2 regions of the Clostridium neuense genome follow, and region 1 is predicted to be linked to the other one. Evidence: predicted binding sites of a transcription regulator. Region 1 holds the regulator's gene; the other holds the start of a gene.
The links. Region 1 encodes Rex, which represses fermentation and respiration genes when NADH is low (regulators of the CRP and FNR family bind a similar motif). Its sites were predicted from a motif close to ATTGTTAANNNNTTAACAAT; they were not measured.

Region 2: the regulator Rex is predicted to act here: its motif matches at 2,895-2,914, upstream of ACJDT4_RS01905 (DUF47 domain-containing protein).

The regions. Positions count from the first base shown of each region.
Region 1 covers NZ_JBJIAA010000024.1:1,264-5,938, forward strand. Annotated here, with positions in the region: gene ACJDT4_RS21580 (ABC-F family ATP-binding cassette domain-containing protein) at 1-1,278, opposite strand, end outside; gene ACJDT4_RS21585 (redox-sensing transcriptional repressor Rex) at 1,536-2,168, shown strand; gene ACJDT4_RS21590 (short-chain-enoyl-CoA hydratase) at 2,323-3,108, shown strand; gene ACJDT4_RS21595 (acyl-CoA dehydrogenase) at 3,122-4,261, shown strand; gene ACJDT4_RS21600 (electron transfer flavoprotein subunit beta) at 4,278-4,675, shown strand, end outside.
Region 2 covers NZ_JBJIAA010000001.1:437,125-441,799, reverse strand. Annotated here, with positions in the region: gene ACJDT4_RS01925 (energy-coupling factor transporter transmembrane component T family protein) at 1-759, shown strand, start outside; gene truA (tRNA pseudouridine(38-40) synthase TruA) at 774-1,508, shown strand; gene rplM (50S ribosomal protein L13) at 1,691-2,125, shown strand; gene rpsI (30S ribosomal protein S9) at 2,150-2,542, shown strand; gene ACJDT4_RS01905 (DUF47 domain-containing protein) at 2,951-3,577, shown strand; gene ACJDT4_RS01900 (inorganic phosphate transporter) at 3,570-4,568, shown strand.

The sequences.
Region 1 (4,675 bases):
AGTAGTAAGTTCAGGAAAATCGTCCCATACCTCATCGATTATAGTTTTATCATCATTCAAATTGGATTGCTCTTGGTCGTAGTAACCTATGAATACATTTTTACCTAAAACCTTAATACCAGAATCACTTTTGACTTTATCCATTAAAATTTTAAAAAATGTAGTTTTGCCTCTTCCGTTTTCACCTATTAATGCTGTTTTTTCTCCACTTTTTATATCCATACAAAGGTTTTGAAATAAGATATGATCGCCGAAACTTTTAGATAGATTTTCAACGTGTAAAACATCTTTACCGCTTTTTATTAAAGTTTCAAAGCTTATTCTAGTAACACCTGTTTCCTTATCAGGTGGTTTTATTCTTTCAATTTTATCAAGTGCTTTCTGACGGCTTTCGGCAGCTTTTATACTTTTTTCCCTATTAAAGGAACGATAACGTTCTATTATAGCTTCTTGCCTCTTTATTTCGGATTGCTGAATTTCAAAGGCTTTTAACTTGATCTCATAGTCCTTCTTTTTAAGTTCAAGTGCTTTAGTATAGTTTCCGTTATAGCAGTTTATGTGTCCATTAATAAGCTCAAAAGTTTTATCAGTTATAGCATCTAGAAAATATCTGTCATGAGATATTATTAGTATAGTCCCCTTATATGTATGAAGATAATCCTCAAGCCATTCTATTGCATCAAGGTCAAGATGATTGGTTGGCTCATCAAGGAATAGGATTTCTGGTTTTTTAAGAAGAAGTTTACATAAGGCTACTCTTGTTTTTTGTCCACCGCTTAGTATTGAGATTGGTTTTCTTGAATCCTCATCAGAAAAGCCAAGACCTTTTAGAACTTTTGATATTTCACCTTTATAAGAATATCCGCCTCTTGTATTGTAAAGTTCTGTATAGTTTGTGTAATCCTTTATGATTTTAGCATGATAATCTTCCTTTAAAGGGTCATATGGCTCACTCATTTTTTGCTCTAAGTCTTTTAGCTTGTTTTCTATAGAGATAAGCTCGCTAAAAACCGAACATAACTCTTCAAAAATTGTATTTGAAGCTTTAAGGTCTAGATGCTGAGACAGATATCCAAGCTGCTTATTTTTATCAATAAACAAATCTCCAGAATCGTATTCTAGACCGCTTGTAATTATTTTAAATAAGGTTGATTTTCCAGCACCATTAGGACCGATTATTCCAATTCTTTCACCTTCATTAATAGAGAAGGTTATATTTTCTAAAATAACATCTATTCCATAGCTTTTGTGAATATCTTTACAGCTTAATACTATCATAATTATCACCGCGCTTTATCTTTAATCCTTTACCAATAAATATTAAAGCATAAAAATATAAGTTGTCAAATAAATTTCCATATATGTTAGTGATGAATAAAGTAAATGGAAAAAATAAATAGTGTAAAATCCAAATTATGTGGTAGAATATATTGTGAGTATATCATTTTAGTAGTGATGTATTGCTTATATACCTTAATTAATTTAATGTATAGCTAAGGCTTTGGAGTAGTATGTCTAGGTGAGGGGTGCATTGCGTGGAAAAGAAAAAAAATATATCAATGGCTGTAATAAGGCGTCTTCCTAAATATCATAGGTATTTAAATGAACTTGTGAAGAATGATGTTGATAGGATTTCATCGAAGGAATTAAGTGAAAAAATAGGATTCACGGCTTCACAAATACGCCAAGACCTTAATTGTTTTGGAGACTTTGGACAACAAGGGTATGGCTATAATGTAAAAGAACTTTGCAAAGAGATAGATATAATTTTAGGTCTTACAAAGGAATATAATACTATAATTATAGGTGCAGGTAATATTGGTCAAGCAATTGCAAACTATATAAATTTTGAAAAATTAGGTTTTTCGCTAAAAGGAATTTTTGATATAAATCCTAAACTCTTAGGATTAAAAATACATGACATTGAAATACAAGATATAGATAATGTAGATGATTTTCTAAAAAATAACAATGTCAATATTGCAATTATTTGTGTGCCTAGAAAGAGTGCACAAAAGGTAGCTGAAATTATTATAAAAAATAATGTAAAAGGAATATGGAATTTTGCACCTGTAGATTTAGTTACTCCTGAGGACGTAATTGTGGAAAATGTTCATTTAAGTGATAGTTTGCTTACTTTGAGTTGCTTATTAAAGGATAAAATATGATATTTTTTTTAATTATTTCATATTTCAATATAAATATTATTGAAATATGAAATAATTAATTATATAATTAGAAATGAAGCTTAAGGCTTCTAAAATTTTGGATTCCTTTGTTAGAATATTAACAAAGAATAGAAAGATTTAGGGAGGATAAGTCATGGAATTAAAAAATATCATCCTTGAAAAGGAAGGTAAAATAGCTATAGTTACTATAAGCAGACCTAAAGCACTAAATGCACTTAACAGTGAAACTTTGACTGAACTTGATTACGTTTTAGATCAGATTGAAGATGACAATGAAGTGCTTGCAGTTATTTTAACAGGCGCAGGTGAAAAATCATTTGTAGCTGGAGCAGATATTTCCGAAATGAAAGACAAGAATGTAATAGAAGGAAGAAAATTTGGAATACTAGGAAATAAAGTATTTAGAAGATTAGAACTTTTAGAAAAACCTGTAATAGCAGCTGTTAATGGTTTTGCATTAGGCGGCGGCTGTGAAATTTCAATGGCTTGTGATATAAGAATTGCTTCAACTAAAGCTCTTTTTGGTCAACCAGAAGTTGGTCTTGGAATAACACCTGGATTTGGTGGAACTCAAAGACTTACAAGACTTGTAGGAATGGGAATGGCTAAACAACTTATATTTACTGCTAAAAATATAAAAGCAGATGAAGCTTTAAGAATTGGACTTGTAAATAAGGTAGTAGAACCTGAAGAATTAATGGATACAGCAAAAAAACTTGCAAATACAATTGCAAATAATGCTCCAATAGCTGTTAAGTTAAGTAAGCAGGCTATTAATAGAGGAATTCAATGTGACATCGATACTGCTTTGTCATTTGAATCAGAAGCATTTGGAGAATGTTTTTCAACAGAAGACCAAAAAGATGCAATGACTGCTTTTGTTGAGAAGAGAAAACCAGAAGGTTTCAAAAATAGATAGGAGGTAAGTTTATATGAATTTTGCATTGACAAAAGAACAAGAATTAGTAAAACAGATGGTTAGAGAATTTGCTAAAAATGATGTTGAACCAATAGCAGCAGAAATTGATGAGACAGAAAGATTCCCAATGGAAAATGTTAAGAAAATGGGTAAATATGGAATGATGGGAATCCCATTTAAAAAAGAATATGGTGGAGCAGGTGGGGATGTACTTTCATACATAATCGCTGTTGAAGAATTATCAAAGGTTTGTGGTACAACAGGAGTTATTCTTTCAGCACATACATCACTTTGTGCTTCATTAATAAATGAATATGGTACTGAAGAACAAAAACAAAAGTATTTAGTACCACTTGCAAAAGGTGAAAAAATAGGAGCTTATGGATTAACTGAACCTAACGCAGGAACTGATTCTGCAAGTCAACAAACTACAGCAGTTCTTGAAGGGGATCATTATGTATTAAATGGTTCAAAAATATTCATAACAAATGGTGGAGTTGCTGATGTATTCTGTGTATTTGCTATGACAGATAGAAGCAAAGGAGCCAAAGGAATATCTGGATTTATATTAGAAAAAGGATTCAAAGGTTTCTCAATAGGAAAAGTAGAAAATAAAATGGGTATTAGAGCATCTTCAACTACAGAACTTATATTTGAAGACTGCATAGTTCCAAAGGAAAACCTTATAGGAAAAGAAGGAAAAGGATTTGGAATTGCCATGAAGACTCTTGATGGAGGAAGAATTGGTATAGCAGCACAGGCTCTTGGAATTGCTGAAGGAGCATTTGAAGTAACAAGAGACTACATGAAAGAAAGAAAACAATTTGGAAGAAGCCTTGACAGATTCCAGGGATTAGCTTGGGCTATGGCTGATATTAAGACAAAAATTGAAGCAACTAAATTCTTAGTGTACAGAGCAGCTTGGTGTAAAGATCAAGGACTACCATATAATGAAGAAGCAGCTATGGCAAAACTTTATGCTGCTGATGTTGCTATGGAAGCAACTACAAAATGTGTTCAGCTCTTCGGTGGATATGGATACACTAAAGATTATCCAGTTGAAAGAATGATGAGAGATGCTAAGATAACAGAAATATATGAGGGAACAACTCAGGTTCAAAAATTAGTTATTTCAAATCATATTTTTAGATAAAAGGAGGAAATTCTAAATGAATATAGTTGTTTGTTTAAAACAAGTTCCAGATACAACTGAAGTTAAAATAGATCCAGTAAAAGGAACACTTATAAGAGAAGGAGTTCCATCAATCATAAATCCAGATGATAAAAATGCATTAGAAGAAGCATTAGCATTAAAAGAAAGCGTTGGTGCGCATGTAACTATAGTATCAATGGGACCACCACAAGCTAAAAATGCTTTAGTAGAAGCTTTAGCTATGGGTGCAGATGAAGCAATACTTGTATCAAGCAGAGCTTTTGGAGGAGCTGATACTCTTGCAACATCACATACTCTTGCAGCTGCTATTAAAAAATTAGATTATGATGTAGTATTTGCTGGAAGACAGGCAATAGATGGAGATACTGCACAGGTTGGACCAGAAATTGCAGA
Region 2 (4,675 bases), on a different contig from region 1:
GTCCATAAATTAGATCCAAGAATTAAAATACTGTTGTCACTAGTATATATAGTTGACTTGTTCTTGGTAAATAATTTTAAAGGATATATTTTTATTGTTGCTTTCACTATGTTTGTAATTCTAATTTCTAAAGTTCATATAAGTTATATATATAAAGGATTAAAGCCAATATTTATATTAGTTATATTTACAGGTGCTATAAACATTTTGATGACACCAGGAAAGGGCAGTCCGCTTTTTCATTGGGGATTCATACATGTTTATAAAGAAGGACTTATTTTAGCAGCATTTATGTCCTTAAGGCTTATATTTCTTATTGTAGGAACTTCAATAATTACTTTAACAACATCACCCATTGAACTTACCGATGGTATAGAAAAACTTTTAAATCCTATGAAAAAAATAGGAGTACCAGCCCATGAACTTGCGATGATGATGACTATAGCGCTGAGGTTTATACCAACACTTATAGATGAAACTGATAAAATAATGAAAGCGCAAATGGCCAGAGGAGCAGATATTGATTCTGGAAATATATTTAATAAGGCTAAGAGTTTAGTGCCAATACTTGTACCACTATTTATTAGTTCTTTTAGAAGAGCAGATGAACTTGCTATGGCAATGGAAGCAAGATGCTATAGAGGTGGAGAGGGAAGAACAAGAATGAAGAAACTTGTAATTACCTCTAAGGATTATATTGCAGTTTTTTCTGTATGTATATTGGTTGCAATATCAGTATGGAGTAATTTTTGGAAATAGTTCAGGTGGTTAATTTGAAAAATATTAAGCTTATAGTAGAATATGATGGAACGAATTATTGTGGATGGCAAAGACAGCGTAATAACAGCACTGTACAGCAAACTATAGAAGAAGCTATAAATGAAATAACAGGAGAACAAGTAAAGCTTATAGGCTGCAGTAGAACAGATTCAGGAGTACATGCAAAGATGTATGTTTGTAACTTTTCTACAAATTCCACTATACCGCCGGATAAAATGGGAATAGTAATAAATCATAGGCTCCCAGAAGATATTGTAATACTAAATTCAGAAGAGGTAGATAGCTCCTTTCACTCTAGATATTGCAGTAAGGGAAAAATGTATAGTTATACCATACTAAATAGAAGCGAAAGAGCTGCAATTGGAAGAAATTATGCATATCAATACAGTAGAAATATTGACATTGAAGCTATGAGAAAGGCATCCGTATATTTTTTGGGAAAACATGATTTTTCAGCTTTTAAAAGTACGGGAAGTTCTGTTAAGGATAATATAAGAACTATAATGCAAATAAAAGTTGAAAAGGATGGAGATTATATAAAAATATATGTAGCTGGTGATGGATTTTTATATAATATGGTAAGAATTATAGTTGGAACACTTCTTTTGGTTGGGGAAAAGAAAATTAGCCCTCATTATATTGAAGAGATTATAGAATCGAAGGATAGAAATAAAGCGGGTAAAGTAGTTCCAGCAAGGGGACTTTGCCTTGAAAAGGTGTTTTATTAATGGATTTCAATAGAAATGCATCCGAGTTCCATATGGTTATATGCCAATAAAATCTTATTTGATTATTGACACACCAGGTTAATTGTATTATAATAGTTATGTTTGTAAAATTGATAAAAAGATCCACTAGCCCCGGATCTTAGACATAGAATGCGCAAAAGAAGTTTTAGGAGGGAAAAAACGTGAAATCGTATTTAGCAAAACCAGAACAAGTTGAAAGAAAATGGTATGTTGTTGACGTTTCAGGAATGGCATTAGGAAGAGCAGCTAGTCAAATAGCTACAATATTAAGAGGAAAAAATAAACCAACATATACTCCAAATGTAGATACAGGAGATTTCGTAATTGTTATAAACTCAGATAAAATACTTTTAACAGGTAAAAAATTAGATCAAAAAATGCTTAGACATCATTCACTTTATCCAGGTGGATTAAAGGAAATGCCTTATAGAAAGGCTATAGCTACAAAGTCTGACTTTGTATTCTATGAAGCAGTTAGAAGAATGCTTCCTGCAGGTGTTTTAGGAAGAAAAATGCTTAAGAAATTAAAAGTATATAAAGGTTCAGAACATGATCACGAAGCTCAAAAGCCAGAAGCATTGGAATTAAGATATTAGAAGTAACTGGAAGGAGGAAGTAAAATGGCAAAAGTACAGTATATAGGAACTGGAAGAAGAAAAGAAGCAATAGCAAGGGTAAGACTTGTACCTGGTGAAGGTAAAGTTACAATAAATAAAAGAGATTCACAAGAATATTTCGGACTTGAAACTTTAAGAGTTATAATCAATCAACCACTAGTACTTACAGGTACTAAAGAAAAATTTGATGTAATAGTAAGTGTTAATGGTGGTGGATTCACAGGTCAAGCAGGAGCTATAAGACATGGTATAGCAAGAGCTTTATTAAAAGCTGATGATTCTTTAAGACCAGAACTTAAAAGAGCTGGATTCTTAACAAGAGACCCAAGAATGAAGGAAAGAAAGAAATATGGTCTCAAGAAGGCAAGAAGAGCACCACAATTCTCAAAGAGATAATAGAGCATTTAAAGAAAGGGAGGCGCTTAATGCCTTCTTTTTTTTGAATAGAGTATAAAATTTTATGGATAAAAATAAAATTTTATAATAAATTTATTATAAGTATAAAGAATTATTAATGAAATAGGCCTAAAGTTAATAAATTATATTCTATCTTAAACTAAACGTATAATATGAATAATTAGTTGAAAAATGATATATTCTATTATATAAATTTATATGATATAATATTATGGCTTAGAGTTAATTTTACTTTAGTCCCATCGAGTAAACAATCCTTTAAAAAAGTAGTATCTTCTAAAACTAAATTTAATTATACACTTAGATATCTTTATTAGTAATATTTATTGTTTTTGTTATTAACATAATAATATTTATATAAAATAAATAAAATATAGGAGGAATTTTATGTTTAGTTTATCACCCAAAGACGACAAATTTTTTAATTTGTTTATCGAAAATGCAAAAATAATTCATGAAACTGCGTTATTATTTAAGGATTATGTTAATGAACCAGAAGATGGTGAAAGTAAACTCAAAGTTATAAAAGAGATGGAACATAAAAGTGATTATCAGCAGCATAATATTTTAAACGAACTCAATAAAACCTTTGTAACCCCCTTTGACAGAGAAGATATTTATATGGTAGCAAATCTTATGGATGATATAGTAGATTTTATGGAGGTTGCGTCTAGCAGATTTGTAATGTTTGACATACATGAATCTACAGATGATGCAAAAGAATTGGCAGAGCTTGTTGTAAGATCTTGTAATAAGATTATAGATCTTATGCAGGAATTTAAATTTATGAATAAAAGTAAAGAACTTCAGAATATTATTATAGAAATAAACAAAATTGAGGAAGAAGGTGACCTTAGTTTTAGAAGGGCAATAAGAGTTTTGTTTACAGATAAAAAAGATGATGTTCTCAATTTAATTAAATGGAGAGAAGTATATCAATACATGGAGGATGTACTCGATGCCTGCGAATCTGTGGCAAACGTTGTAGAAGGAGTTGCTATGAAAAATGCTTAGTTCAGCTTTATTAATGACTATAGTAATTGTAATTTTAGCTATAACGTTTGACTTTATAAATGGTTTCCATGATAGTGCTAACGCTATAGCAACATCAGTTTCTACAAGAGTTTTAAGCATGAGATCAGCAGTTATAATGTCTGCATGTTTAAATTTTTTGGGAGCTTTTATTAATGATAAGGTAGCCAAAACAGTTGGTGATGGTATAGTAGATCCATTTAAAATATCGCCAAAGGTTGTTTTAATTGCATTAATTGCAGCTATTATATGGGATCTTCTTACTTGGTATATTGGAATCCCAAGTAGTTCTTCTCATGCGCTAATAGGTGGACTTATAGGTTCAGCTGTAGTGTACAAGTCATCTTTTGTTGTGGTTAATTGGATAACCTTTATGGAAAAAATAGTATTATGGTTATTTTTATCTCCAGTAATAGGCTTTATAATAGGTTATCTTGTTATGATATTACTTCAATGGATTTTTAGAAAATCTAAACCTACATTTGTTTCTAAATTTTTTTCAAAGGCACAAATTGTTTCAGCAATGTTTATGGCACTTAATCATGGTGGTAATGATGCTCAAAAATCCATGGGAGTTATTACTCTAGCACTTTTAAGTGCAGGATCTTTAAGTACATTTTCAGTACCTGATTGGGTTAAAGCTGTTTGTGCAATTGCTATGGCACTTGGAACTTCCTTTGGAGGTTATAAAATCATTAAAACCATGGGAATGAACATGGCTAGATTAGCGCCTGTAAATGGTTTTGCAGCCGAAACTGGAGCAGCGGCAGTAATTTTTTCAGCTACAATGTTTCACGCACCTGTAAGTACAACTCAAATAATTTCAACTTCAATTATGGGGGTTGCAGCATCAAACAGAATGTCATCTGTAAGGTGGATGCTTGCTAAGAACATAGTAATAGCTTGGGTAATAACTATGCCAGTTTGCGCAGGAATTGCAGGATTACTTACGCTCTTAGTTAAATTTATATAAATAAAGGTTTTGTTACTTATATATAATACATAATGTTTGTTAAAGGGTTATAGTAGTTGCCGTATTCGCAGCTGTTAACCCTTTTTTATTGTACATATTATAAATCA